DNA from 2 places in the Streptomyces sp. NPDC006487 genome. Region 1 is predicted to be linked to the other one. Evidence: predicted binding sites of a transcription regulator. Region 1 holds the regulator's gene; the other holds the start of a gene.

Evidence for each region. The regulator HspR, encoded in region 1, represses chaperone genes until heat shock. The targets are predictions, from matches to a motif close to TTGAGNNNNNNNNNCTCAA.
Region 2: lon (endopeptidase La) is a predicted target of HspR. The motif match lies at 11,778-11,796, and genes of this name have one in related genera.

What each region holds. Positions count from the first base shown of each region.
Region 1 covers NZ_JBIAHN010000013.1:254,895-269,741, forward strand. Annotated here, with positions in the region: gene clpB (ATP-dependent chaperone ClpB) at 1-729, opposite strand, end outside; gene ACFYM0_RS24305 (pyridoxamine 5'-phosphate oxidase family protein) at 840-1,286, shown strand; gene ACFYM0_RS24310 ((2Fe-2S)-binding protein) at 1,455-1,766, opposite strand; gene ACFYM0_RS24315 (helix-turn-helix transcriptional regulator) at 2,049-3,092, shown strand; gene ACFYM0_RS24320 (heat shock protein transcriptional repressor HspR) at 3,270-3,722, opposite strand; gene dnaJ (molecular chaperone DnaJ) at 3,724-4,911, opposite strand; gene grpE (nucleotide exchange factor GrpE) at 4,975-5,649, opposite strand; gene dnaK (molecular chaperone DnaK) at 5,649-7,499, opposite strand; gene ACFYM0_RS24340 (sugar transferase) at 7,735-8,277, shown strand; gene ACFYM0_RS24345 (heterodisulfide reductase-related iron-sulfur binding cluster) at 8,566-11,031, shown strand; gene ACFYM0_RS24350 (hypothetical protein) at 11,128-12,189, opposite strand; gene ACFYM0_RS24355 (Yip1 family protein) at 12,446-13,372, shown strand; gene ACFYM0_RS24360 (phosphoribosyltransferase) at 13,484-13,996, opposite strand; gene dcd (dCTP deaminase) at 13,993-14,580, opposite strand.
Region 2 covers NZ_JBIAHN010000019.1:8,008-22,854, forward strand. Annotated here, with positions in the region: gene ACFYM0_RS30300 (multifunctional oxoglutarate decarboxylase/oxoglutarate dehydrogenase thiamine pyrophosphate-binding subunit/dihydrolipoyllysine-residue succinyltransferase subunit) at 1-482, opposite strand, end outside; gene ACFYM0_RS30305 (ATP-binding protein) at 740-1,834, opposite strand; gene ACFYM0_RS30310 (response regulator transcription factor) at 1,831-2,574, opposite strand; gene ACFYM0_RS30315 (glycoside hydrolase family 3 protein) at 2,869-4,683, opposite strand; gene ACFYM0_RS30320 (MFS transporter) at 4,803-6,149, opposite strand; gene ACFYM0_RS30325 (TetR/AcrR family transcriptional regulator) at 6,299-6,973, shown strand; gene ACFYM0_RS30330 (hypothetical protein) at 6,978-7,616, opposite strand; gene ACFYM0_RS30335 (hypothetical protein) at 7,803-9,155, shown strand; gene ACFYM0_RS30340 (sulfurtransferase) at 9,719-10,588, shown strand; gene ACFYM0_RS30345 (DUF4097 domain-containing protein) at 10,795-11,628, shown strand; gene lon (endopeptidase La) at 11,819-14,215, shown strand; gene ACFYM0_RS30355 (MarR family winged helix-turn-helix transcriptional regulator) at 14,326-14,766, shown strand; gene ACFYM0_RS30360 (hypothetical protein) at 14,828-14,847, opposite strand, start outside.

The DNA of each region.
Region 1 (14,847 bases):
GAGGTCCAGGGAGACCAGCCGCTTGTTCTTCAGGGACTCGGGGACGTCACCCTTGACGATGCGCTGGGCCAGGCCCTCGACGACGGCGGTCTTGCCGACGCCGGGCTCGCCGATGAGCACCGGGTTGTTCTTCGTACGGCGCGAGAGCACCTGGACGACGCGGCGGATCTCGTGGTCACGGCCGATGACCGGGTCGAGCTTGCCCTCGCGGGCGGCCGCCGTGAAATCGGTGCCGAACTTCTCCAGGGCCTTGTACTGGCCCTCGGGGTCGGGGGTGGTCACCCGCCGCCCTCCTCTTGCGTTCTCGAAGGCCTCGCGCAGCTTCTTCGCGGTCGCGCCCTGTGCGGAAAGGAGCTCACCGGCCGCGCCGCCCTTGGCGGCGATGGCGATGAGTAGGTGTTCGGTGGAGAGGTACTCGTCGCCGAGCTTCCCGGCCTGCGCGTCGGCCTCCGCCAGTACGGCGAGCAGCTCGCGGGTGGGCTGCGGGGGCGCGACCGTGGAGCCCGTGACGCTGGGCAGCGCGGCCAGCAGACGGTCCGCCCCGGCGCGTACGGCGGCCTGGTCGGCGTCGGTCGCGGCGAGCAGATCGGTGATGTTCTCGTTGTCCTCGCCGGCGAGCAGCGCCAGCAGCAGGTGCGCGGGCGTCAGATCCGCGTGCCCGTCCTTGACGGCCCTGGTCGTGGCCGCGTTCAGCGCGTCCCGGCTCCTGTTGGTCAGCTCCGCATCCACGGGCGGCTTCTCCCTTCCTGCTTCGGTTCCCTACTGCGTGTGCTTTACATGAGCAACCTGCACAAAGTTGAGTCTATTCCACTCAAGGTGGCGCGACGTACCCTTCGCGCATGTCGACTCCCATCCCGGCCGGCACGGCCCGCCCGACCCAAGACGTACTCAACCCGACGCCGGAGTACCTCGCCTTCTGGCGGGAGCGGCACATCTGCACGCTGACCACGCACCGTCCCGACGGCAGCCCGCACGTGGTCCCGGTGGGCGTGACCTACGACCCGGAAGCCGGCCTGGCACGGGTGATCAGCAACAAGAACAGCAAGAAGGTCCGCAACGTGCTGGCGTCGCAGGGCGGCCCGCAGGGCGGGGCCCGGGTGGCGGTGTGCCAGCTGGAGGGGCGACGCTGGGCGACCCTGGAGGGCCGCGCGGTGGTCCGTACGGACGAGGCCGCGGTCGCGGAGGCGGTACGGCGCTACGCGGAGCGGTACGGGCGCACGCCCTCGCCGAACCCGGACCGGGTGGTCGTGGAGATCGCCCTGGACCGGGCCATGGGGCGCGCGTAGCCGGCGGCGCCCGGTCCGGCGATGTCCGGTCCGGCCGTGGCCCGTTCGATGATGTCCGGTTCAACCACTGGACACGGACATCACAGCGACGCCATCGTGGTCAGGTCCACGATGGCGTCGCTGTGTGGGGGTAGTGCCTGAGCGATCTGCGACGACAGGGGAATCGCTTCAGGCACTGCGGGGGGTGGCGGCGGAGTCGGGCTCGAAAAGTTGGTGATCACGCTGGTCCAGATTGACGAAGACCATGCCGTACCGGATCTCGCAGCGGACGGGCTGCGGCGCGCCCCGGGGACGACGCAGACAGCGGTAGGCGCGGACGTCCTCGTCCTCTTCCCGCACCACGATGATGGGCTGGCCGAAGAGGGTGACCTTCAGCGAGTCACCGGCGTAAGGAATGGCACTCGTGAGATCGATGAACTGCCAGCCGGAGCGGTAGGCCGATGCCATTTCACGGCGGAATCCGTGGTCGTCGGGGGTCATCAGGAAACCCGCGCAGGGATGGTTTCCCAGCCGAAGTCGTTCCCGACCTTCTTCTCGGCCGGTGCAATCGCACTGGTACCAGCGCTTCCCGTGTCCCCGTTGACGGCGGCGACTGCCCCAAAGATCGCGACGACGGAGAAAACAACGGCAAGCGCCGAGCGAAGCATTCTCTTATACATGGTCGGCTTCGTCCTCACTTGATGGAATCTTCTCCCCCGCACTGACAGACGATGGCTCATTCAGGCACGTCAGTGCCACAGGGACGATGCATCATGTTCTTACATGTTCAGGACCCTGGGGGGTGGAGATTTGCCGCAAAGCACAACAAACCCGACGCATCACCACCCCGTCACGGAGATGTGCGCCGAGGGAACCCGACTGTACGCAGCGGCCCTGAGCGCCGGCCGCGTCGCCCGCGGCGAAGTCAAGAACGCCCCCTGCCTGCTCGAATTCGCTCTGCTGCGCCCCGACCCGGACGACGCGAACCAGCTGCGCGCGGTTCCCCCGTCCGTCGCACTCGCCCAACGGCTCCACCCGATCGAGCGCGAGATCCAGGACCGCAGGCGAACCGCCGTGGATCTCACCGACGCTTTCGAGCCGTTCCTCGCCCTCAGCGCCCAGAGCCCCGCCAACACCCACGCCATCACGGTGCTGGAGGGACTCGACCAGATCAACGCCGCCATCGACCTGGCCACCGCCGAGTGTCACACCGAGGCCCTGACCGTCCAGCCGGGCGGCGCCCGGCCGACTTTCAGTCTCAGCCAGTCCCTGGAGCGGGCCTCGCCGATGATCGACCGCGGGGTGAAGATCCGCACGCTCTACCAGCACACCGTGCGGCACAGCCAGGGCACGCTCGCCTACGTGGACAGGATCTCCACGGGCAAGGTGGAGATCCGCACGCTGGAAGAGCTGATCGAGCGTCTCATGATCTTCGACCGGACGGTGGCCTTCATCCCCGCGAGTCACGACCGGCGGGTGGCCCTGGAACTGCGGCACCCCGGGCTGATCGAGTACCTCATCAAGGTCTTCGAGCAGCTGTGGCGCAGGGCCGTGCCGCTGAACGACAAGGTCACGTACACGCACAGCCCGGACGGGATCTCCGGAGTGCAGCGCACCATCGCCCACCTCCTCATCGAGGGGCACGTCGACGAGGCCATCGCCCGGCGGCTGGGCATGAACGTGCGGACCTGCCGCGCGCACATCGCCAAACTGGCCACCGCCCTGGGCAGCGGCAGCAGGGCCCAACTGGGCTACCTCATCGCCGAATCCGGCATCCTGCACGACTCGGGCCCCGGAGACGCCGAGGGGCCGCTGGAGCCGCGCTGACGGACGCTCGGTGACGCTGAGGGGCGCGGACGGGTGGTGGGAGCGGGTGGGGACGGATACGGCCGGCGGACACGCGCAAAGGCCCCGCCCAGGCCCTTCGGGAAGGGTCCGGGCGGGGCCCGCGCACAAGGGGGCGTCCCGCCGGCGTACCGGCGTACGGGTCCTGCCGGGGCCCGCTCAGTCCAGCGGGCGCTTCGGCGCCGGCCGCCAGACGACCAGGGCACTGCCCGGCTGCGGAGCCTGGTACGGGACCAGGTCGCGCCGGTACGAGGCGTGCACCTGGGCCTCGCGCTGCCGGAGGACGGCCGCGGCTCCGTCGACGGCCGTCGAGAGCTCGGCCACGCGCTGCTGGAGCGCGGCGACCTGGTTCTCCAGCTCGATGATCCGCTTGATGCCGGCCAGGTTGATGCCCTCTTCCTGGGACAGCGCCTGCACCGTGCGGAGCAGTTCGATGTCACGGGCCGAGTAGCGCCGGCCGCGCCCGGCCGTACGGCCCGGGGAGACCAGGCCGAGGCGGTCGTACTGGCGCAGGGTCTGCGGATGCAGGCCCGAGAGCTGGGCGGCCACCGAGATCACGTAGACCGGGGTCTCATCGGTGAGCTGGTAGTGGCTCCTGCGGCGGCCGTCCATGTCATGCTCCCTTCGCGGACTCGAACAACGCGGAACGCGGGTCCTCGGACTCCGTCGCCTCGCGGTACAGCTCCATGGCCTCGCGGGCCTTGTCGTTCAGCTCGGTCGGGACCGCCACCTCCACCGTCACCAGCAGGTCGCCGCGGGTGCCGTCCTTGCGGACCGCTCCCTTGCCGCGGGCCCGCATCGTGCGGCCGGCCGGGGTGCCCGGGGGCAGCTTCAGCGTCACCGAGGGGCCGTTCAAGGTCGGGACCTTGATGTCGGCTCCCAGCGCCGCCTCCGCGAAGGTCACCGGAACGGTCACCGTGAGGTTGTCGTCCTTGCGGCCGAAGACCGGGTGCGCGTCCACGTGCACGACCACGTACAGGTCACCGGCCGGGCCGCCGCGCTCGCCCGGAGCTCCCTTGCCGCGCAGCCGGATCCGCTGGGAGTCGGAGACCCCCGCCGGGATCCGGACCTGCATGGTCCGGGAACTGCGGGCCCGCCCGCTGCCCTTGCAGATGTCGCACGGGGTCTCGGCGATGAGGCCGCGGCCCTTGCAGTCCGCGCAGGGGTCGGTCAGCGAGAAGCCGCCGCCGCTGCCGCGCGAGACCTGACCGGTGCCGACGCAGGTCGGGCACACGCGGGGCGTGCCGTTCTTGTCGCCGGTGCCCGAACAGGCCTTGCAGGGAGCCTGCGAGGACATCCGGAGCGGGACCGTGGCCCCGTCCACCGCCTCCGTGAAGGAGAGGGTGACCTCCGATTCGATGTCCTGCCCGCGGCGCGGCTGGGTACGGGTGCCCGCACCCGCACCGGCGCCGCCGCGGTTGAACAGGCCGCCGAAGACGTCGCCCAGGCCGCCGCCGCCGAAGCCGCCGCCCGCCCCGCCCTGCGGCTGGCCTCCGAAGAGGTCGCCGAGGTCGAAGTTGAACGAGCCGCCGCCCCCGCCGGGACCGGGGCGGAAGCCGCCGTTCCCGAACAGGGCGCGGGCCTCGTCGTATTCCTTGCGCTTCTTCGGGTCGCCGAGGATGTCGTTCGCCTCGGAGATCTCCTTGAAGCGCTCCTCGGCCGAGGAGTCGCCCTTGTTGGCGTCCGGGTGGAACTCGCGGGCGAGCTTCCGGTACGCCTTCTTGATCTCGGCCTCGGTGGCGTCCTTCGGGACACCGAGGACCTTGTAGTAGTCCTTCTCGACGAAGTCCTTCGTGCTCATCCCCGGTGTCCCTCCTCTCGCGCTACTTCTTGTCCTGCATGTCGTGCAAAGGGCGGCTCAGCGTCAGCCCTTGTCGGGGGCATCCGCGTCCTCGTCCGACGAGTCGGCCGCGGACGCGCCCTCCGCCGCCTCGGACTTCGGCGCCGTGCCCGGCTGGGGCTCGGCCACCGCGACCCGCGCGGGACGGATCGTACGCTCGCCGATGCGGTACCCCGGCTGCAGGATCGCCACGCAGGTGTCCTCGGTGACGTCCGGCGCGTACGAGTGCATCAGTGCCTCGTGGATCGTCGGGTCGAAGGGCTCGCCCTCCTTGCCGAACTGCTGCAGGCCCATCTTGGCCGCGGCGGTCTCCAGCGATTCGGCCACCGACTTGAAGCCGCCGACCAGTTCGCCATGTTCCCGCGCCCGGCCGATGTCGTCCAGGGTCGGGAGGAGCTCCGTCAGGAGGGACGCGACCGCGATCTCCTTGACGGCGATCCGGTCCCGCTCCACCCGGCGGCGGTAGTTCTGGTACTCCGCCTGGAGCCGCTGGAGGTCCGCGGTGCGCTCGCCGAGCGCGGTACGGGCCTGGTCCAGCTGGGCCAGGAGAGCGACATCCTGTGCTGCTCCGGAGTCCCCGGCCGGGGCCGCGGCCTCCTCCTTGGAGGAAGCTGCGGCCTTCGGCTCGGCGGCGTCGTCAGGCGCGGCGTCGGCGGGGACTTCGGGCTTCTCGTCGAAGCCCGGGGTCTCCTCCGACATCAGGCAGCGCCACCCTTCGGCTTCTCGTCGTCGACGATCTCGGCGTCGACGACGTCGTCGTTGGCGTCGGCCTGGCCGGCGTCACCGGTCGGCGCGCCACCGGCGGCCTGGGCGGCCTGGGCGTCGGCGTAGATCGCCTGGCCGAGCTTCTGGCTGACGGCACCGAGCTTCTCGGTCGCGGTGCGGATCTCGGCGGCGTCCTCGCCCTTGAGCTTTTCCTTCAGCTCGGCGATGGAGGCCTCGACCTCTTCCTTGACGTCGGCCGGGACCTTGTCCTCGTTGTCCTTGACGAACTTCTCCGTCTGGTAGACGAGCTGCTCGCCCTGGTTGCGGGACTCGGCCGCCTCCTTGCGGCGGGAGTCCTCGTCCGCGTACTGCTCCGCCTCCTGGCGCATGCGGTCGACCTCGTCCTTGGCGAGGGAAGAGCCGCCGGTGACGGTCATCTTCTGCTCCTTGCCAGTGCCCAGGTCCTTGGCAGTGACGTGCATGATGCCGTTCGCGTCGATGTCGAAGGAGACCTCGATCTGCGGGACGCCACGCGGGGCCGGCGGCAGGCCGGTCAGCTCGAACATGCCGAGCTTCTTGTTGTACGCCGCGATCTCGCGCTCGCCCTGGTAGACCTGGATCTGCACGGACGGCTGGTTGTCCTCGGCCGTCGTGAAGATCTCGGACCGCTTGGTCGGGATCGTGGTGTTGCGCTCGATGAGCTTGGTCATGATGCCGCCCTTGGTTTCGATACCCAGGGACAGCGGGGTCACGTCGAGGAGCAGGACGTCCTTGACCTCACCCTTGAGAACGCCCGCCTGGAGGGTCGCGCCGAGGGCGACGACCTCGTCCGGGTTGACGCCCTTGTTGGCGTCCTGACCGCCGGTGAGCTCCTTGACGAGCTCGGCGACGGCCGGCATGCGGGTGGAGCCGCCGACCAGGACCACGTGGTCGATCTCGGACAGGTTGATGCCCGCGTCCTTGATGACGTTGTGGAACGGGGCCTTGCAGCGGTCGAGCAGGTCCGCGGTGAGCTGCTGGAACTGCGAGCGCGTGAGCTTCTCGTCCAGGTGCAGCGGGCCCTCGGCGGAAGCCGTGATGTAGGGCAGGTTGATCGAGGTCTCCGTGGAGGAGGACAGCTCGATCTTCGCCTTCTCGGCGGCCTCGCGCAGACGCTGGAGCGCCATCTTGTCCTTGGACAGGTCGACGCCGTGGCCGTTCTGGAACTGCTTCACCAGGTAGTCGACGACGCGCTGGTCCCAGTCGTCGCCACCGAGGTGGTTGTCACCGTTGGTGGCCTTCACCTCGACGACGCCGTCGCCGATCTCCAGGAGGGACACGTCGAAGGTGCCGCCACCGAGGTCGAAGACGAGAATGGTCTGGTCGTCCTTGTCGAGGCCGTAGGCCAGGGCGGCGGCCGTCGGCTCGTTGACAATACGCAGGACGTTCAGGCCCGCGATCTCGCCGGCCTCCTTCGTCGCCTGACGCTCGGAGTCGTTGAAGTAGGCCGGGACGGTGATGACCGCGTCCGTGACCTTCTCGCCCAGGTACGCCTCGGCGTCGCGCTTCAGCTTCTGCAGGATGAAGGCGCTCATCTGCTGCGGGTTGAAGTCCTTGCCATCCAGGTTGATCTTCCAGTCAGTGCCCATGTGGCGCTTGACGGAGCGGATGGTCCGGTCCACGTTCGTGACCGCCTGGCGCTTGGCCACCTCGCCGACGAGGACCTCGCCGTTCTTGGCGAAGGCGACGACGGACGGCGTGGTCCTGGCGCCTTCGGCGTTGGTGATGACGGTGGGCTCTCCGCCTTCCAGAACGCTGACGACGGAGTTAGTGGTGCCCAGGTCGATGCCGACCGCACGTGCCATTTTGATTCCTCCAGCTGACTTGAGTGGAACAGACTCAAGAGTGCCGCACCGCTCGGCGGGTGTCAACAGAGGTGAGTCGAGGGGGCTCAACCTTTAGGCTGCGCTTACGCGCAACCGCCGCGCCGCCCGGGCGACCGGGCGCCCACGGGCAAGATCCGGCGGGGCCGCACCCGAACGGGGCACCACGGCCGCGCGGCACCGCCCCGCCGCCGGAGCCGTACGGCACGGTGCAGGCATGCCTCTGCTGCTACGCCTCCCCGCCCGGCCAGGGCCATGGCCATGGCCGGCCAGGCCTTCGGCCAAGCGGGTGCTCGACCTCGCCGGAGCGGCGTTCCTGATCGGGGTGCTGCTCGTACCGCTGCTGCTGACCGCCGCCCTGCTGTACGCGACCCAGGGCGCGGGCGTCCTCGTAAGCGAACCGGCGGCGGGCCTGGCCGGGCGGCCTTACCGGGCCTGGCGGCTGCGCGCGGGGAAGGGCCGGGTCGGGGCGGCGCTGGAGCGGTGCTCGCTGGACCGGCTGCCGCAACTGCTCAACGTCGTGCGGGGCGAGATGTCGCTGGTCGGGCCGCGACCCGGAAACAGCGCGTCGGACCGGCCCGAGCGGCTCCTCGTACGGCCCGGGATGACCGGACTGTGGCAGGTGAGCGCACGTTCGGACCTGCCGTGGGAGGAGATGGACCTGCTGGACCGGCACTATGTGGAGAACCACTGGCTCGGGATGGACCTGGCGATCCTCGCGCAGACCCCGCGGGCGGCCTGGCGGCACGGGCGGCTCTGAGGCGGGAACCGGGCGGGGACTCGGCGGGACGCGGCGCGGACTCGGCGAGGACCCGGCGGGGACTCGGGCGAGGACCCGGCGGGGACTCGGGCGAGGACCCGGCGGGGACGCGGGCGAGGACCCGGCGGGGACTCGGGCGAGGACCCGGCGGGGACGCGGCCCGTCGCGGCGGGGGCGAGCGACGCAGATCACCGCGCGCTCGGCTACATTGCGGCGTCGGGACTGGGTAACCTCAAGCCTTGACTGGATAAGTTACCGCTTAGTAAGTGCCGCCCGAGGAGCCTTCCCATGCAACTCGCCGCGATCATCGTGTCGCTGGTCCTGACCGTGGTCGGCGTCGCGCTGCTCGCCCGAGCCGTGGCGCAGATCTACCGCTTCGTGAAGCTCGGACAGCCCGTACCGGCCGGCAGCCGTACGGACGACCCGAAATCCCGAACGATCACCCTGGCCCGGGAGTTCCTCGGCCACAGCCGGATGAACCGCTGGGGCCTCGTCGGCTTCGCGCACTGGTTCGTCGCGATCGGCTTCCTGACCCTGCCGCCGACGCTGCTGCAGGCGTACGGCCAGCTCTTCCAGGCCGACTGGGTGCTGCCGATCGTCGGCGGCTTCCTGCCCTTCGAGCTCTACATCGAGTTCATCGGCCTGATGACCGTGCTCGGCATCCTCGTCCTGATGGGGATCCGTCTCGCCTCGCTGCCCTCGCGGGCCGGCCGCAAGTCGCGCTTCGCGGGCTCGAAGGCCTGGCAGGCGTACTTCGTCGAGTACATCATCCTGACCATCGGCCTCGCGATCCTGTGCCTGCGCGGCCTCGAGGGCGCGATCCACCACGTGGACTCGTACGAGCCGGCGTACTTCGTCTCGTACCCGCTGGTGCTGGCCTTCAAGGGCATGTCGCTCGGCGCGCTGCAGAACGCCATCTACCTCACCGCGATGATCAAGATCGGCACCTCGCTGATCTGGATGATCGTCGTTTCGCTGAACACCAACATGGGTGTGGCCTGGCACCGCTTCCTCGGCTTCCCGAACATCTGGTTCAAGCGCAACGCCGACGGCGCGGTCGCGCTGGGCGCGCTCCAGCCCATGACCAGCGGCGGCAAGGTCATCGACTTCGAAGACCCGGGCGAGGACGACGTCTTCGGCGTCTCGCAGGTCGAGCAGTTCTCGTGGAAGGGCATCCTCGACTTCTCCACGTGCACCGAGTGCGGCCGCTGCCAGTCGCAGTGCCCCGCCTGGAACACGGGCAAGCCCCTCTCCCCCAAGCTCCTGATCATGTCGCTGCGCGACCACGCGCACGCCAAGGCCCCGTACCTGCTGGCCGGCGGCGGCAAGGACATGGAGGGCAACGAGAAGGCCACGCCGGAGCAGCTGGCCAACGTCCCGGCCGCGGCCCTCGCCGAGGCCGAGCGCCCGCTGATCGGCACGGCCGAGGAGAACGGGGTCATCGACCCCGACGTCCTGTGGTCCTGCACGAGCTGCGGCGCGTGCGTCGAGCAGTGCCCGGTGGACATCGAGCACATCGACCACATCGTCGACATGCGGCGCTACCAGGTGATGATCGAGAGCGCCTTCCCGAGCGAAGCCGGGACGATGCTCAAGAACCTGGAGAAGAAGGGCAACCCCTGGGGTCTGGCCAAGAAGCAGCGCGTCGAGTGGACCAAGGAGGTGGACTTCGAGGTCCCGATCATCGGCAAGGACGCGGAGGACCTCTCCGAGTTCGACTACCTCTACTGGGTCGGCTGCGCCGGTGCCCTCGAGGACCGGGCGAAGAAGACCACGAAGGCCTTCGCCGAGCTGCTGAACATCGCGGGCGTCAAGTTCGCGATCATGGGCGGCGACGAGAAGTGCACGGGTGACTCCCCGCGCCGCCTGGGCAACGAGCCGCTGTTCCAGCAGCTGGCCCAGGAGAACGTCGCGATGCTGAACATGGCGTTCGGCGAGGATGACGAGGACCCGGAGACCAAGAAGCCGAAGTCGGCGAAGCGGATCGTCTCCACCTGCCCGCACTGCTTCAACACCATCGCGAACGAGTACCCGCAGCTGGGCGGTGAGTACGAGGTCATCCACCACACGCAGCTGCTCCAGCACCTGATCGACGAGGGCCGGCTCACGCCGGTCACCCCGGTCGACGGGCTGATCACGTACCACGACCCGTGCTACCTGGGCCGGCACAACAAGGTCTACACGCCGCCGCGCGAGATCATGTCGGCCGTGCCGGGCCTGCGCCAGCAGGAGATGCACCGCCACAAGGAGCGGGGCTTCTGCTGTGGCGCGGGTGGCGCGCGGATGTGGATGGAGGAGCGGATCGGCAAGCGCATCAACAACGAGCGCGTCGAGGAAGCCCTGTCCCTGAACCCGGACATCGTCTCCACCGCCTGCCCCTTCTGCCTCGTCATGCTCACCGACTCGGTGAACGGCAAGAAGAACGACGGCCAGGCGAAGGAACACGTCACGGTGGTGGACGTGGCGCAGCTGCTGCTGGACTCGGTGAAGACGCCGGAGCCCGTCGCCGAGCCCGAGGTCGAGGCGGAGCCGGAGCCGGTGGTTGAGGCGGAGCCGGCCAAGGAGCCGGTGAAGGAGCCGGAGCCGGCCAAGGAGCCGGTGAAGGAGCCGGAGCCGGCGGCTGAGGTGGAGGCGTCCGAGCCGAAGGCCGACACCCCGGCGGAGCCGGCGGCGGAGCCCGCGGCCGAGGCCGAGGCGCCCGAGCCGAAGGCGAAGACCCCGGCGGAGCCGGAGAGCGACGCCGAGGCGAAGTAGGCCGCGCAGCACCGAACGCTGAACGCCGGAACGGCCCGTCCCCCGTGGGGGCGGGCCGTTCCGGCGTACGGGGTCGGGGTCCGGGGCGGAGCGCGGTCAGGACCGCTCGCTCCGGCTGCGGCGCAGCATCGCGAAGCCCAGCCCGGCCGCACCCACCGCGGCCATGCCCCCGCCGGCGGCCAGCAGCAGCGGGGTCTGCGTGTCGGTCTCCGCCGCCACCGGGACCATGCCTTCGGCGCCCGCCTTCACTCCACCCTTGGGCACGACCCGCTCCACGGCCTTCTTCTCGACCTTCTCGACCTTCTCGACCGGCTTGACGGGCTTGACGGGCTTGGTGCCGCTCTTGGCGACCTTGTACGTCTCGATCAGCTTGCCGCTGGTGAAGTCGTAGACCCAGCTGTTGCCACCGCTCTTGCCGTCGATGACGACGAACTTCACGCGCTTCCCGTCCCGGACGAGCTTGTACGTCCAGCCGTCGTTCGTCGCGCTCGGGTGCTTCAGGTCGATCGTCCCGAAGACGTTCCCGTTCGGCATCGACAGCTCGACGCGCTTGCCGTTCGGGCCGTCGATCAGCCGCGCGTTGCGCCCGTCGGGCATGGCGACCTGAACGGAGTTCTCCTGCTTCTCGACCGGCTTCGGGGTCGGCTTCGGTTTCTCGACCGGCTTCTCGACCGGCTTGGTCGCGCCCTCGACCCACGAGGTGACGGTGCCGTTCGGCTGGAGGACCACGTGCAGCCCGTTGTTCTGGCCGTAGGCCGGCCGGCCGCCCTTGCTGACCAGAGTGTCCAGCTTGGTGCCACCCGCGAAGATGTCGGCCTCGAAATGGCCGTCGCCGAACTTGTAGATCTTCGCGACCGAACCGTCGGCCAGCTTCACGGTCGTGACGTAGTCCCGGACCGAAGGATTCACGGGCGGCGTGGTCGGCGGGACGGTCGGCGGCGTGGTGGGCTGGACGCTCGGGTCCACCTGCGGCTGCTGCGGATCCACCTGCGGCTGCTGCGGGTCCACGGACGGCTGCTCGACGCCGGGCAGGTCCTGCGGGTCCGGTACTGCCGGGGAATCCGCGAATGCGGACCCCACCGGAAGGGCGAGGACGGCGGCCGCACCGGCCACGACTGCGGCGGTACGGAGGGTGGTACGACGGTGCGGACTACGCATGACGGGGCTCTTCTCGTGCTCGTTCGTGCTTCGTGGCGGTGGCTACGTCTACGAAGCTACGGAGCCGGTATGTCCGTATTCCGTCGGAGATGTAACAGGAATCAGCAGACTGCCGCGCAGCCACGTAACCCACCCGGAAACCACCCCGAGAAGCCCCTCCAGGTACCCCCTAGGGGATGTCACAGCTCAGCCGCAAAGGGGGCTTCTTCCCCCGGCCCGGCCACCCGGTCGCCCGGGAGCGGGTACTTTCGATCACGTGGCTGGATTCAGGATCGGACGCGGCCGGGACAACAACCGCACCCCGCAACAACCCCCGCGGCAGCAGCCGTACGGTCAGCAGCAGGCGCCCCAGGCGCCGCCGCCGTACGGCCAGCAGCCCTACGCCCCCCAGCAGTGGCCGCAGCAGGCCGCTCCCGGGGGCCACGGCGAGCCCGAATACTTCGACCCGCACGGCGGCAACGCCGGCCAGGGCCAGGGATACGGCTACGGCCATCCCCCCGGCCCGGGTCCGGGCCAGGGAGCCGGCGGCCCGGGCGACTCCCCGGGCTACACCCAGGCCTTCTCCATCGGCGAGGACCCGTACCCGTACACCCAGGGCGGGACCTACCAGGCGGGCGGGGCCCAGGCCGCCGCCCCCACCGGTCCGCGGCTGCCGTGGAAGGAACTGCTCCGCGGCATCGTGACGCGCCCGGGCCAGACCTTCCTGCAGATGCGCGACTACGCCGTCTGGGGGCCGGCGCTGATCGTGACCTTCCTCTACGGCCTCCTCGCCGTCTTCGGCCTCGACGACACCCGCAACGACGTCATCAACGCCACCCTCCCCAACGCCTTCCCCATCGTGCTCTCTGCGGGCGTGGCCTTCGTGATCTGCGGCCTGGTCCTCGGCGCCGTCACCCACACGCTGGCCCGCCAGCTGGGCGGCGACGGATCCTGGCAGCCCACGGTGGGCCTGTCGATGCTGGTCATGAGCCTGACGGACGTACCGCGCCTGCTGTTCGCCATGTTCCTGGGCGGCGACAACATGCTCGTCCAGATCCTGGGCTGGGCCACTTGGGTGGCGGCCGGCGCGCTGTTCACCGCCCTGATCAGCAAGTCGCACGACCTGCCGTGGCCGAAGGCCCTGGGCGCGTCGGCGATCCAGCTGATCGCACTGCTGTCGATCATCAAGCTGGGCACGATCTAGCGGACGCGCACAGGCGCACACGCGCACGCAAGGAGGGGCCCGTCGCACGAGAACCGTGCGGCGGGCCCCTCCTCACACAACGGGACGACTGAACGACGGGCCGACAGGGCCTCAGGCGTCGAGAACCTGTCCCTCACGCCTCACGACGGGCGGTTCGACCGACCAGGGGAAGTTGACCCACTCGTCGGTCTTCTTCCACACGTACTCGCACTTCACGAGCGAGTGGGACTTCTCGTAGATCACGGCGGACCGGACCTCGGCGACGTGCCCGAGACAGAAGTCGTGGACGAGCTTGAGCGTCTTGCCCGTATCGGCGACGTCGTCGGCGATCAGCACCTTCTTGGCGGTGAAGTCGATCGCCTCGGGCACGGGCGCCAGCATGACCGGCATCTCCAAGGTGGTCCCCACCCCGGTGTAGAACTCCACGTTCACCAGATGGATGTTCTTGCAGTCGAGGGCGTACGCCAGCCCCCCGGCGACGAAGACGCCGCCCCGGGCGATGCTCAGGATGATGTCGGGCTCGTAGCCGTCGTCGGCGATGGTCTGCGCCAGCTCGCGCACGGCCCGGCCGAATCCCTCGTAGTCGAGGTTCTCGCGCACTCCGTCACTCACTCCGTCACTCATGCCTCGTGCCTCACCTGGGTCCGGTGGAAGTTCTGGAAGGACCGCGAAGCCGTCGGGCCGCGCTGGCCCTGGTACCGCGATCCGTACCGCTCGCTCCCGTACGGGAACTCCGCGGGCGAGCTGAGCCGGAACAGGCACAGCTGCCCGATCTTCATACCCGGCCAGAGCTTGATCGGCAGCGTGGCGAGGTTCGACAGCTCCAGCGTCACGTGCCCGGAGAACCCCGGGTCGATGAACCCGGCGGTCGAATGGGTCACCAGCCCCAGCCGGCCGAGACTGGACTTCCCCTCCAGTCTGGAGGCGATGTCGTCGGGCAGCGAGATGACCTCGTAGGTCGAGGCGAGCACGAACTCGCCCGGGTGAAGGATGAACGCCTCGTCACCGTCCGGCTCGACCATCCGGGTCAGATCGCTCTGCTCGGTGGCGGGGTCGATGTGGGCGTAGCGGTGATTCTCGAAGACCCGGAAGAACCGGTCGAGACGTACATCGATGCTGGAGGGCTGCACCATCGACTCGTCGAAGGGGTCGATGCGAACCCGTCCGCTGTCGATCTCGGCCCGGATGTCTTTATCAGAGAGAAGCACGTCCCGAGGATACGCAGAGCGCGCGGGCCGCCCCAATCGAGGCGGAACCCGCGCGCCGGTGTCTACCGCTTCGGCGCCGCTCCCACGGGCACGGCATGCCGCAGCCGCGCACAGCGCGGACACCGCAGCAGCCGTCCCGGCCCGATCCGGCCGGCACCGAGGTGCTGCAGCGGGAACGAAGCGGTGCTGAATACGTGCCCTTCGGCACAACGGACGACGGTGTGCTCCATCGAGTCCCTTTCCCCAACCAGCCGTACTGCGATGAAT
Region 2 (14,847 bases), on a different contig from region 1:
GCCGGAGCCGGGGAGGCGGGGGCAGCCGGTGCGGCGGCGGCCGGGGCCTGGGAGGTGACAGTCACAGCAGGGGCACCAGAGGGGGTGGCAGGTACAGGGGCAGGTGCTGACACGGGCGTCGTGGGCGCGGCGCCGGGGGTGGCCGGCGTGACCGCCCCCGTGGCGGCGGCGTCGGAAGCCTGCGGAGCCGTGGCGGTGACGGGGGCGGCGGCCTGTGCGGAGGCGCCGTCCGTCGTCGTCGCGGCGGGGGGTGCGGGCCGGTCCGTGGGCTTATCCGCCTTCACCGGAGCGACAGCGCCACCCGGCTTGTAGTCGGCGAAGAAGTCCCACCAGGCCCGGTCGACCGAGTTCGGGTCCTGGAGGTACTGCTGATAGATCTCGTCGACGAGCCACTCATTCGCGCCGAAGCCCGGGGCGGGGTTCTTCCCGCCTGCTCCTGCTTCGGTCGTGGTGCTCGAGTTACTGGGGGACTGTGGCGACACGGCGGCAACCGCCCTCTTCCGCTTCACAAGGTATGGACAGCGGGAATAAAGGCTACGCCTCCTGGGCCGTGAGATGCAGACCGGGCGGGACATACGTCATGTAGGTCACATCGAACGGCGGGTTTCACCACCTGGAATGGCGGGAAACAAGCGTGGTTCGGGCAGGAGGCACCGCGGTTGCGGCCCCCTGGCTTCGCACCCCTGACGGACCCCGGCGCGTGTGGCCGAGATCATGTCCTTCCCACTCGAACCCTACGTCAACTCGGCGCCTGCGAGCTGCCCGGAAGCGTGACGAGGATCCGGCACCCCCGCGATGATTCGGCCACTCCTATGTGCCCCCCGTGCAGGCCGACCGCCCACCGGGCGATGGCCAGGCCCAGGCCCGTGCCCCCGTCGCCGCCCCTCGCGCTGCCCCGGTTGAACCGCTCGAAGACCCGGTGGCGCTCCGCCTCCGGAATTCCGGGACCTTCGTCCCGAACCTCCAGCTCCAGACTCCCGGGCGCGTCGCCCGCCCGGGCGTGGACCGTGACCCGGCCGTGCGGGGGGCTGTGCTTGACCGCGTTGTCGATCAGGTTCGCCACCACCTGGTGCAGCCGCTCGGCGTCCGCGTACGCCGTCAGGTCCGGCGGGGACACGTCCAGGTGGAGGTGGACGTCGTTGCGGGTGTGCCCGCCCGAGCCGGAGGACAGCCCCGGCCGGCCGGCCGCCGCCAGGCCCGACTCCTTCAGCACCCCCGACAGGTACGGCCACACCTCGAAGCGGCGGGCCCGCAGCGGCACCACCCCGTTGTCGACGCGGGAGAGGTCCAGCAGGGTCTCCACCAGCCGGCCGAGCCGCTCGGTCTGCTTCAGGGCCGTGCGCATGGTCTCCGGATCGGCCGCGGAGACCCCGTCCACCACGTTCTCCAGTACCGCGCGCAGGGCCGCGATCGGAGTGCGCAGCTCGTGCGAGACGTTGGCGACGAGCTCCTTGCGGTGCCGGTCCACCGCCTCCAGGTCGTCCGCCATCAGATTGATCGTGGCGGCCAGGTCGCCCAGCTCGTCGCGGCGGCCCGCCCCGCGCACCCGGCGCGTGTAGTCCCCGTGGGATATCGCACGGGCCACGGTGGTCATGTCGTCCAGCGGCGCCGTCAGACTGTGCGCCACGAACTGGGTGATCAGCATCGAGGCGATCACCGAGAACACCGTGATGAACCGCACCTCGGTGGCCGTGCGCAGGGCCACCATCAGCAGGCCCGTGGTGATGAAGACCGACACCACCACGAGCGTGCCCAGCTTGGTCTTGATCGAGAACGGGGAGAAGGGCCGCAGCACCCCGGGCGGCCGCTGACCCGGCGGCCGGTAGCCGCTCACGGCTGCGCCGGGGTCTCCAGGGCGTACCCGACGCCGTGGACCGTACGGATCCGCTCGGCGCCGATCTTCCGGCGCAGCGCCTTGATGTGGCTGTCGACCGTACGGGTCCCGGACGCGTCGGCCCAGTCCCACACCTCGGCGAGCAGCTGCTCCCGCGAGAGCACCGCCCGCGGGGTCCCCGCCAGGCACACCAGCAGGTCGAACTCCGTCGGCGTCAGGTGCACGTCCTCGGAGTGCACCCGCACCCGGCGCTGCGCGTGGTCGATCTCCAGATCGCCCAGCCGCAGCGTGGCCCCGCGCGGGGCGTGCGCGGCCAGCGTGGCCCGCTCCACCCGCCGCAGCAGTACGTGGACCCGCGCGGCCAGCTCGCGCATCGAGAAGGGCTTCGTCATGTAGTCGTCGGCGCCGACCCCGAGGCCGACGAGCATGTCGGTCTCGTCGTCCCGGGCGGTGAGCATGAGCACCGGAACGGGCCGCTGCGCCTGGACCCGGCGGCAGACCTCCAGGCCGTCGAAGCCCGGCAGCATGACGTCCAGGACCAGCAGCTCCGGCAGCCAGCTCTCCGCCGCGGCGACGGCCGCCGGCCCGTCCGCCGCCGTCTGGACCTGGAAGCCCTCGGCGCGGAGCCGGGCCGCGATGGCCTCCGCGATGGTGTGGTCGTCCTCGACGACGAGTACCCGGCGCTGCGCGCCGGGGGTGGCCGCGGCGCCGTTGTGGGTCGTGGTGTGCGTCTGTTCCATGTCCCGCCCCTGAAGATCCCGCGTGGTAGGGGTGCAGCGTAGAGGAGCGGGTGAGCTCCGGCTATGACGGGTTCGCTGCGCGGGTTCGTTGCCGGGGCCTCTGCCCCCGGACCTGCACCTCAAACGCCGACGGGGCTGGATTTTCCAGCCCCGTCGGCGTTTGAGGCGCGGGTTCCGGGGCGGAGGCCATGGGGGCTCGGGCGCAGCCCGGGGTATGCGGGCCCGGGCGCAGCCCGGGGAACGGGCGAAGGGCGGGTGGGGGACTGTGCCCTGTAGCGCTACAGGGCCGCAGCGCTACAGGGTCAGGCCGTGGCCGTGCGGGAAGACCGGGTCGGCGGTGTCGTTCGGGACGTCGGGCCGGGAGGCGGCCACGGCCGCCATCGAGCGCGGGAGCTCGAAGGGAAGGCGCCCCGCGGCTGTGGCCCGGCCGAAGGCCACGTCCAGGAGAGCGGCGTCGGACGCCCCGTAGTCCGCTATCAGCGCGGCCGCCCGCTCCGCGATCTCGGGGATCACCGCGGCCCGCTCCAGGTTGATGCAGACCAGGGTCGGGACGGTGTCCAGGAGGGTCAGGATCTCGGTGAGCTCCGCCTCGGGGAAGGCCAGCGACCCCGAGTGGAAGAAGGACTCGAAGATGTTCGTGCGCGGCTCGTGCGGGGTGCGCAGCCGCAGTACCGCCAGGTCCGCCTCGGCCGGGTCGGACACGAGTTCCCCGTACGCCGCCGCGACGTCCGCGTCCACGTCCTTGACGTACAGCTTCGGCCGGCCGGAGACCGGCAGGGTCTCCCCGGTGTTGGTGAGCACCGTCAGGGAGCGCCGCTGGGCCGCGGCGCCGGCCGCCGCGAAGTCGGCGCGGCCGACCGTCTCGGCCGCCGCGTCCGGGTCCACGTACGGGTTCTCGAACAGGCCGAGGACGAACTTCTCGCGCAGCAGCCGGCGTACGGACGCGTCGATCCGGGCCTCGGTGACCCGGCCCGAGCGGACCATCTCCACGATGACCGCGGGGCACTGCTCGCCGCCGAACTGGTCCGATCCCGCATCCAGCGCGCGGGCCGCGCGCTCGGACACGCTCAGGTGCTCCAGGCCCCAGGCGCGGGCCGGGTGCGGCTCGCCGAAGATCACCGACTCGGTGAGCAGGCCCCAGTCGGTGCACACGATGCCCTGGAAGCCGAGCTCCTCGCGGAGCAGGCCCGTCACGACGCCCTTGTTGAAGCCGAAGCCGACCTCTTCCCAGTCGGTGCCGATGGGCTGCCCGTAGTACGGCATCATCTGCGAGCAGCCGGCCGCGATGGCCGCCTTGAAGGGCTCCAGGTGGTGCTCGCGCATCCCGCCCGGGTAGATCTGCTCCTTGCCGTGCGCGAAGTGCGGGTCCTCGCCGTCCTTCTGCGGGCCGCCGCCGGGGAAGTGCTTGACCATCGCGGAGACCGATGCGGCGCCGAGCGTCTCGCCCTGCAGGCCCCGTACGTAGGCCTGTACGAGCTCGCCCGTCAGCTTCGCGTCCGAGCCGAAGGTGCCCGACTGGCGGGCCCAGCGCGGCTCCGTGGCCAGGTCGATCTGCGGGTGCAGGGCGACGCGGAACCCGACGGAGAGGTACTCGCGCCGCATGATGTCGGCGAACTCGAAGACCAGCTCCGGGTCGCCTATCGCGGCCAGGCCGATGGCCTCGGGCCAGGCGGAGAAGGCGCCGGCGTTGAAGGAGGCGCCGACGTTGTCGGTGAAGGAGTGCCGGGGGTCGGTGGACAGGGTCACCGGGATGCCGAGGCGGGTGCCGGCGGCCATCTCCTGGACGGCGTTCTGCCACAGCGCCATCTCGCGGGCGCCGTAGCTGCCGAGCAGGTTGAAGTGGGTGAGGTGGCGGCCCTCGATCAGCTCGGGGGTGGCGAACGGGAGGATCGAACCGTCGGTCTCGGTGACCGGGGTGCCGTCCGCGTTCATCATCAGCATGGAGTGGAAGAGCTGGCCGGCCTTCTCCTCCAGGGTCATCCGGGAGAGCAGGTCCTCGACGCGCCGGTCCACGGGGAGGGAGGCGTCCCGGTAGGGGAGGGGGGTGGTGGGGCCGGTGGAGCCGGTGGAGCCGGTGGGGGTGGCCGGGGTGCTCGGCGTGGCGTTCATGGCGGGGCTCCTGAGGGGGTCGGTCGCGCGGGAGGTCGTGGGAACGGAGACGGTCGCGGGTCTGGGCGGCCGATCGGGGCCGGGTGCGCGGGCGACGGCGGGCCCGGCCGGGCGGGCGGTCATCTGACCGAGCGGATCAGCTGGACGAGGGCGGCGCCGACGGCCGCCGCGATGCCGCCGAAGAGGAAGAGGGCGCCGTAGTTGCCCCCGCCGCCGATGGCGAGGACGAACGGCGCGAGCATCGGGACGAGGGACTGCGGAAGGGCGTTGGCGATGTTGAGCACGCCCATGTCCTTGGCGGCCGTCTCCGGGTCGGGCAGGACGGCGGCGGCGAGCGCCACGTCGACCGCGAGGTAGAGGCCCTCGCCGAAGCCGAAGACGGCCACGGCGAAGAGGAACATCCCGAAGGTGCCCGCGGTGGCGATCAGCAGCAGGCCGACGCCGATGACGAAGGCGGAGGCGAGCACGAAGGGCTTGCGGCGGCCGGTGGCGTCGGACAGCCAGCCGCCGGCGAGGGAGCCGGCCACCACGCCGCCGACGGTGACCAGGGTGGTGGTGAACATCTTCGGGGCGACCTCGCCCTCGGCGACCCCGAGGCGGTCCATCAGGAAGTACACCTGGTAGCTGGTCACGCAAGCGATGCCGATGAAGACCAGGAAACGGCTCGCGAAGTTCCATGAGTAGTCGGGGTTCTTGCGCGGATTCACCCAGAAGCTGTGCAGGAACTCCCTGAAGCCGTACGGGACCACGGACTCGGCACGGGCCGGCCGGTCGGGCATCACGGCGGCCAGGACGCACACCCCGAGGACGCCGACGACGGCCGGGACGATGAAGGCCAGCGCCATGTCGTCCGTGAAGAGCTGCGCGAGGAAGCTGCCCGCCACCATCGAGACGGACAGCATCATGCCGACCAGGCCGGAGACGCGGCCGCGCTGGTGGTCCGGGATCAGGTCCGGGATGCAGGCGGTGACCATGCACAGGGCGGCGTTGCAGCCGAGCTGCGCGATGGCCCAGCCGATGAGCAGCGTGGTGACGCCGGAGCCGAGCCCGACGACGGTCAGCCCGGCGGCGGCGACCGCCATGCCGCCCACGAGCCAGGGGCGGCGCCGGCCGAACCTGCTGGTCGTACGGTCGGAGAGGGCGCCGAAGAGCGGGTTGCCGACGAGGGCGAGGAGCGCTCCGACGGAGAGCACCTTGCCGAGGGCGGCGCCGCGCTCCGCCTCGGGGACGATCTGGGCCACGCGCAGGGCGAGGGTCACCACGATCGGGGTGAAGACGGCGATGCAGACGCCGAGCTGGGCGGCGACCAGGCCGAAGATCAGCTTGGCGGGGGCGTCGGCGGGCGCGTCGGCCGGGGCATGGGCCGGGAGGGCTGCCGGGGCGTCGGTCGAGGCGAGGACCGGCGTGGCCGGATCGGGTCGGTCGGTGGCGTCGAGTGCGCTTCCGGGGTCCTGCGTGAGCGGCATGGGTGGCTCCAACGTCTCCGCGTCGGCCTCGTCGCCGACCGGGCGGTTTCACCGTAGGCGCGAAAACCGTGCACCCACTAGGTTTTCGCGCAGTGAGCTGGATCACTCCATCGGGATGGCCGGAAACGGTCGGGTTTAGGGTGGTCCGCATGGCACAGGACAAGGGTCGAACGGCCCCCAAGGCGGCGGCCCCCAAGGCGGCGGCCGCCCGGGGCGGCTACGCGGTGGGCGACGCCCGTCGCCAGAAGATCCTCGACACCGCCGTCGAGCACTTCGCGCAGTGGGGCTTCCACGCCTCCTCGCTCGCCCGGATCGCCAACGACTGCGGGATCACCCAGGGCGGCCTGCTGCACCACTTCCGCAGCAAGGAGGACCTGCTGCTGTCCGTCCTGGCACAGAGCGAGCAGCATGACGTCGAGCGTCTCTTCAGCGGGTCCGCCGGGGAGGTCACCTCGGTGGCCGTGCACTTCGCCGCGGTGGTCGCCCTCGCCGGGGACAACGCCCGCCGGCCCGGTCTCGTACGGATGTACAACACGCTGGTCGGTGAGTCCGGGAACCCCGGCCACCCCGCGCACGCCTACTTCCGGCAGCGCTACGAACGGGTCCTCGGCTACAGCGTCGACCTGCTCCGGGCGGGTGTGGCACGCGGCGAGGTGCGGCCGGACACGGACTGCGAGGCCGTCGGCCGGGAAACCATCGCGGTGATGGACGGCTTCCAGATCCAGTGGGTGCTGGACCCGGAGGCCGTGGACATGGCGGTCCTGCTGCGCGGGTACCTGGACCGGCGGCTGCGGGAGATCACGGTGGCGGGGGCGGGGCTGTGACGGCCTAGGAGCGGGGCTCGAAGGGCGGCAGGGCGCTGAGGACCCCTTCCAGGGGGCGCGGCAGCGTGGTCTGGGCGGCGGCGACCTCGTAGCCTCCGTGCCGGAAGGCGTACGTGAACGCGTCGGAGACCGGATCCTTGGGCATCGAGATCCGCGGCAGGCGGGGGAAGTCCGCCTCCCGGAGCGCGGTGCGCAGCTTCGTGAGGGCGGCCGCCGAGAGCTTGTCGCGGTCGACCGTCTCGGCCTTCGCGTTGAGCCGGAGGAACGATCCGTCACCCTTGATGATCAAGGTGCTGGTCTTTCCGGTCATGCCGCCGCTGCGGGTGACCGCGACGAGGGTCTCGCCGGCCTCGGGCCCCGAGGCGGTGGGTGCGGGGGCGGGCGCGGAGGTACTCGGCGCGGGCGGCGGCGCGGGAGCGGTCGTACCGGTGCCCGGGCCCGTGCTCTGACCGGCGCTCTGTCCCGGGGACGGCGTCCCCGGAGCGTCCGTCGGGGGCCCGGACGGGGCGCCGCTCGTGGCGGTGCCGGTGCCGGTGCTCGCGTTCGGTGCCGGTGAGGCCGCCCCCTCCTTCGACCCGCCGGAGGAGCAACCGCCCAAGGCCGCCACCACGGCCAGCGCGACGGCCGCCGTCGCCAAGCCCACTCGCCCACCACGTGCTCGCACGCCCCACCCCCGCAGGTATTCCGGCTCGAACCCCGAGTATGGAGTCAGCACCACCCGCACGGATAGCACCCGGAGGCCGACATCCGCCGCTTCGCCCCTTGGCGCTGGCTGCCGCCGCTGACCGCCCTCGCACTAGGCCTCTGGGGCCTCGCGCGGGGCGGCTCCATGTGGCGCGACGAGTCCGTCACGTGGCAGGTCGCGCACCGGCCGCTCGGTGAGCTCTGGGAACTGCTCGGCCAGGTCGACGCCGTACACGGCCTCTACTACCTGCTGATGCACGCGGTCTTCGCGGCGACCGGCGCCGCCACCCCCGACGCCGGCCTCTGGGCCCTGCGCCTCCCTTCGGTGGCCGCCACCGCCCTCGCCGCGTCCGGAGTGGCCGCGGTGGCCCACCACCTGACGGGTGCCCTGCGCGGCGGGGAAGGCGGCGATGTCCCGTCACCCGCCCCGCCCGGCGGACCCGACCCGTCCGGCCGGCCCGGGCGTGTCGCCCTGTTGGCCGGGCTTGGGTATGCGCTGCTGCCGCCCGTGCAGATGTACGCCCAGGAAGGGCGTTCGTACGCTTTCGTTGCCGCGGCCGTCGTCTGGGCCACGTACCTGATGCTGCGCGAGCGGTGGGTCGGCTACGCCGTGGTGCTGATGCTGGGGTCCTGGCTGCACGAGTTCGCCGTACTGGCGCTGCCCGCGCACGCGTTCGCCGCCGGGCGCTCGCGCGGCTGGCGGCTCGCCGCCTGGGCCGTGGTGGCGGCTCTGCTGCCGCTCGCCCTGGTCAGCGCGCGGCAGGCGCAGCAGCAGCTGGGCTGGCTCGGGCGGCCGAGCTGGCAGGACTGGGCGGCGTACGGGGTCCTCGCGGCGGCCTCGCTGCTCCTGGCCCGGGGGGCCTCGCGGGAACTCGTACGGGTCGCCCTGCCGCTGGCGCTGCTGCCGCCCGGGCTGCTGCTCGCGATCTCGCTGGTGCACCCCTGGTACGTGGACCGGTACGTCCTCTACGCCCTCGCCGGCTTCGCCCTCCTCGCGGGGGCGCGGCTGGCCACGGCGCGGGGCTGGTGGGTGTGGCCGCTGGTCGGGGTCCTGCTGGTACCGGTCGGGTTCTGGTCCGCGTGGCTGCGTACCCCCGACAGCCGCAAGGACGACGCACGGGCCGTGGCGGCGGCCGTCGGCGCACTCGCGCGCCCGGGCGACGCGGTGCTGTTCCTCCCCTCGCGGCGGCGCGCATGGCTGTTGTCCTCGCCGGAGACCTACGGGTCCCTCCGCGACCTGGCGCTGTCCCGCACCCCGGCGGCTTCGAGGAGCCTCCAGGGCGTGGAGCGGACACCGGAGGAGATCCAGGCGGCCCTGCTGGACCCGGCCGTCGACCGGGTGATCGCCCTGCTCGACCCGGTGGGGCAGCCGGTGGACGGCTACCCGGCCGAGGCGGTGAAACGCCAGACGCTGGTCTCCTCCTTCGACCTGTGCTCCGTGACGGACGTGCGGGGCGCCCGGGTGGCGCTCTTCGCCCGGCCGGGCGGCTGTCCGTAGCTCCCGGCGGGAGCTCCCGCCGGGCCGGGCGGGGCGGGCGGGGCGGGCGGGGCGGGGCCGCGGGGGCGCGCCGCCCCCGCCCGCTGCTCCTCGGGGTACTTGCGCCGGCCAGGCCCGGTGCGACCCGGCCCGGTGCGTGCGCAGCCGGTCGCCCGGCACGGGCCCGGTACCGCTGCGCGGGGTCTCCTATCCGCCCTTCCACCGCCCCCGGGACTCCGTCCGGGGGGACCCCCGGCCGGGCTCTGCCCGGAACCGGAAGACCCGGGGCTCGGCCCCAGACCCGGCGCCTCAAACGCCGGTGAGGCTGGATTCGGCCGGCCCCGCCCTCGGCCCGTCGGGCCGTCCCCGGCGGCGGGCCGCCGACCTCGTCGGCCGGCAGATCGCGCCTTCGCGGCTGCGCCCGCGTGGCCCCCGACCGGTCCGGGGCCGACCCGGGACCGGTGCGCCGTGGGTAACGCGCCCCGGAGGCGGGTGCGTTCGCGGGGGGTTGGGGAGCAAGGGGGAGGATGGGCGGCGGGCCGCCGACCTCGCCGGGGCCCGCCCACTTCTGCCGGAGGTGCCGTATGGAAGCAGCCCGTCCCCACCCTCACCGTCAATCCCTCGTGCCTCTCGGTCCGCTCGTCGACGCCGACTGGCTCGCGGAGCGCCTCGGGATACCCGGACTCGTCGTCTTCGACGCCTCCGTCGGGGCGCACCGCGACGCGGACCGGCGCATTCCGGGGGCCCGTCCCTTCGACCTCGACGGCGCGCTGTCCGACCACACCGCCGCCGCCCCGCACACCATGCCCGGCCCCGCCGCCTTCGCCGAGGCGATGCGCGCCCTCGGCGTCGACGACGGCAGCACGGTCGTCGCGTATGACGGCGCCGGGATCTACTCCAGCCCCCGCGCCTGGTGGATGCTGCGCGCCATGGGCTTCGACCGGGTCGCCGTCCTCGACGGCGGGCTGCCCGCGTGGCTCGCCGCCGGGCGGCCGGTGGAGGGGCGCCGGCCGGGGTACGAGGGCCCGCGCGGCTCCTTCACGGCCCGGCCCCGCCCCGGGCTGCTGGTGGACGCGGCCACCGTCTCGGCGGCACTGGCCGATCCGGCCGCCGCGGTGCTCGACGCCCGGACCCGCGAACGCTTCGCCGGCGCCGCCCCGGAACCCCGGCCGGGCCTGCGCGGCGGCCACATGCCGGGTGCGGTCAGCCTTCCCTTCGGCGAACTGCGGCGCCCCGACGGGCTGATGCGCCCCGCCGCCGAACTCCGCGCGGTCTTCGGGGCGGCGGCGGGTGAGCGGGAGCGGCTGTACTTCAGCTGCGGCTCCGGGGTCACGGCCTGCGTGCTGGCGCTCGGCGCGGACCTCGCCGGGTACGAGGAACTCGCCGTGTACGACGGCTCCTGGAGCGAGTGGGGCATGCCCTCCCCGGACCGGCCGGTCGTGCAGGGGAGTTAGACCGTCCCCTCCGGATCCCGCCCGCGGCCGGGGTGCAGGGAAACCGGAGGCCGGACGCGGCGGGCTCGGACACCGCTCCCGGCCCCCGTCCCCGTCCCCGTCCCCGGGGCCGGAGGCCGGAGCCCGGGGCCGGGGGGTTAACCCCACCGCGGATCCGGGCACATGCACCATGCCCCCGCGGCCACCGCGCGGGCACGATCGACACCATGACCACGAAGACGCGCCCCCGCGGCACCAAGGCCACCGTCACCGTCACCGCCACGGCGCTCGCCGCCGGGCTGCTGCTCACCGGTTGCTCCTTCGGCTCGCTCGTCTCCCGCGGCGGACCGGAGAAGTCGGCGAACGCGGACGCCACGGTGGCCGAGGCCGTCACCGCGGTCGAGGTGTCGGACTCCGGGAGCGGAACCATCGAGGTGGTCGCCGGATCCGGCCCGGGCGTCACCGTCCGCCGTACCGTCCACTACCGCGGCGACACCGTGCCCCAGCCCGCCCGGCGGCTCTCCGGCGGCGTGCTGACCCTCACCAACGGCGAGTGCTCCGGCCGCTGCTCCGTCGACTACCGGCTGGAGGTGCCGGCCTCCGCCACGGTCCGGGCCAAGAGCAGCAGCGGCCGCGTCACGGTGTCGGGAGTGGCCGCCGCCAACGTCGTGACGTCCTCGGGCGGGGTGCGGGTGGACCGGATCGCCGGCGCGCTGGAGGTCGGTACCGCCTCCGGCCCGGTCCGGGCGGACCGGATCGCCGGCCCGCTGAAGGTCCGTACGTCCACGGGCTCGGTCACCGCCGGGGAACTGTCCGGAACGGGCGCGGACGCCCGTTCCGATTCGGGCGACGTCCGCCTCGCCTTCACCACGGCCCCGGCCTCGATCGCCGTGCGGACCAGCTCGGGCGAGGCGAAGGTGAAGGTCCCCGCGGCCCCGTACGCGCTCGACGTCTCCACCGACTCCGGCGAACGCGACATCACCCTCCCCGCGACCCCCTCCGCCTCCGCCCGCCTCGCGGTGACGACCTCCTCGGGAGACATCCACATCTCGGCGGCCTGAGCACCGGTCCGGCCTACGGGGCTTCGACGACCTGCCCCACCCGTGGTGACCTGGCCATTTCCGGAGGTGCCACCGCCCGGACGGGATGCGCCCGCCCTTGTTCGCCCCCGGCGAACGGCAGTTGGGGAACACCGGGCCGCGCAGATGCATTGAGTCGGCATAGCTCAACTTCACTGCCGGAGGGAAGATCATGGCTTCGACGTCCGTAACGCTCACCCTGCCCGTGCTGCCGCTCGACGACGAGGTCGTGCTGCCTGGGATGGTCGTTCCGCTGGACCTGTCCGATGCCGAGGTGCGGGGTGCCGTCGAGGCCGCTCAGGCCGCCGCCGCCGGGGGCAAGCCGAAGGTGCTGCTCGTGCCCCGGATCGACGGGAAGTACGCCGGCACCGGAGTGCTCGGGACCGTGGAGCAGGTGGGGCGGCTGTCCGACGGGGATCCCGGGGCGCTGATCCGGGGGCGCGGCCGGGTGCGTATCGGGGCCGGGACGACCGGGCCGGGGGCCGCACTCTGGGTCGAGGGGGAGGCGGTGGACGAGGCCGTCCCCGATCCGCTGCCCGGGGCCGTCGCCGAGCTCGTCAAGGAGTACAAGGCGCTCGCCACGAGCTGGCTCAAGAAGCGCGGGGCCTGGCAGGTCGTGGACCGGGTGCAGCAGATCGAGGGGGTCGGGGCCCTCGCGGACAACTCCGGCTACTCACCGTTCCTGACCGTCGAGCAGAAGGTGGAGCTGCTGGAGACGGCCGACCCCGTCGCCCGGCTGCGCCTCGCGGTCAAGGCCCTCAGCGACCACCTCGCCGAGCAGGACGTCGCCGAGTCCATCGCCAAGGACGTCCAGGACGGTGTCGACAAGGTCCAGCGCGAGTTCCTGCTGAAGCGGCAGCTCGACGCCGTGCGCAAGGAACTGCGCGAGCTCAGCGGGGAGAAGGAGGGCGAGGAGTCCGACGACTACCGCGCCCGGGTCGAGGCCGCCGACCTGCCCGAGAAGGTACGGGAGGCCGCCCTCAAGGAGGTCGACAAGCTGGAGCGCTCCAGCGACCAGTCCCCGGAAGGGTCCTGGATCCGCACCTGGCTGGACACCGTCCTCGAACTGCCCTGGAACGAGCGGACCGAGGACGAGTACGACATCCGGGGGGCCCGCGCCGTCCTGGACGCGGAGCACGCCGGGCTGAGCGACGTGAAGGACCGGATCACCGAGTACCTGGCGGTGCGCAAGCGCCGCTCCGAGCGCGGGATGGGCGTCGTCGGCGGGCGCAGGGGCGGGGCCGTACTGGCACTCGTGGGCCCTCCCGGCGTCGGGAAGACCTCCCTCGGGGAGTCCGTGGCCCACGCCATGGGACGCAAGTTCGTCCGCGTGGCCCTCGGCGGGGTCCGCGACGAGGCCGAGATCCGCGGGCACCGGCGTACGTACGTGGGCGCGCTGCCCGGCCGGATCGTACGGGCGATCAGGGAAGCCGGGTCCATGAACCCGGTCGTGCTGCTCGACGAGATCGACAAGGTCGGCTCCGACTTCCGGGGAGACCCGGCGGCCGCGCTGCTCGAAGTCCTCGACCCCGCCCAGAACCACACCTTCCGGGACCACTACCTGGAGGTGGAACTGGACTTGAGCGACGTGGTGTTCCTCGCCACCGCGAACGTGCTGGAGGCCATCCCCGAGGCCCTCGCCGACCGCATGGAACTGGTCCGCCTCGACGGCTACACCGAGGACGAGAAGGTCGTCATCGCCCGCGACCACCTGCTGCCCCGGCAGCTGGAGCGCGCCGGCCTGGCCGCGGAGGAAGTGGTCCTGGAGGAGGACGCGCTGCGCAAGCTGGCGGGGGAGTACACCCGGGAGGCGGGCGTGCGCACCCTGGAGCGTTCCCTCGCGCGGCTGCTCCGCAAGGTGGCCTCCCAGCACGAGCTGGGGGAGCGGGAGCTGCCGCTGCGGATCGGCGCCGAAGACCTGCGGGCGCTCATCGGGCGGCCGCACCACGTACCGGAGTCCGCGCAGGACCCGGCCGAGCGGCGCACCGCGGTACCGGGCGTGGCCACCGGCCTCGCCGTGACCGGGGCGGGCGGTGACGTCCTGTTCGTCGAGGCCTCGCTGTCCGATCCCGAGACGGGCGCGGCCGGACTCACGCTGACGGGCCAGCTCGGCGACGTGATGAAGGAGTCGGCGCAGATCGCGCTCAGTTTCCTGCGCTCGCACGGCGCCGAGCTGGAACTGCCCGTCGCCGACCTGAAGGACCGCGGCGTGCACATCCACTTCCCGGCGGGCGCGGTGCCCAAGGACGGTCCGAGCGCGGGCATCACGATGACGACCGCGCTGGCCTCGCTGCTGTCGGGCCGGCAGGTCCGCACGGACGTGGCCATGACCGGCGAGGTCTCGCTGACCGGGCGGGTGCTGCCGATCGGCGGGGTCAAGCAGAAGCTGCTGGCCGCGCACCGGGCCGGGCTGACCACCGTGATCATCCCGAAGCGGAACGAGGCCGACCTGGACGACGTTCCCGCCGAGGTGCTGGCAGGGCTGTCGGTGCACCCGGTGACGGACGTACGACAGGTCCTGGAGCTGGCCCTGGCCGCGGACGCGGTCCCGGTGGCCGCCGCGGCCTGATCCGGAAGAAGACGCCCCGGGTCCCGGGTCCCCGCTCCGGCGGGGTCCCGGGACCCCGGCGCACCCGCTGCGAAATACTGGTGGGCCACACACCAGCGAAGGAGCGGGCCTTGCACGGGACCGAAGACCAGGAGTTCCTTGCCCTGGAGCGGGAGCTGTCCGTCTTCCTCCGACGGGCCCGCGCCTCCTCCGGGGAGATGGCGCGCGAGCTGCACCCGGAGCTGGAACCGGCCGCGTACGGGCTCCTCGTACGGCTGGAAGCCGCCGGGCGGCAGCGGGCGACCGAGCTCGCCGCTTACTTCGGGGTCGGCAAGGCCACGATGAGCCGGCAGCTGCGGGCCCTGGAGGTACTGGGCCTGCTGGCCCGCGAGCCGGACCCGGCGGACGGGCGGGCCTTCCTGGTCGGGCTCACCGAGGAGGGCCGGGAACGCTTCCTGCGGGTCCGGGGCGCCCGGCGCGAGCAGTACATGCGCAAGCTCGCGGACTGGGACCGCGGGGAAGTGGCGGAACTGGCGCGGCTCCTGAACCAGCTGAACGCGGGCGGGGAGTAGCACCCGCGACATTCCCCTACAGCTCCGCGTACGACTCCCTGCACCTGCGCGTAGGCCTCCCCTACAGCTCCGCGTACGCCG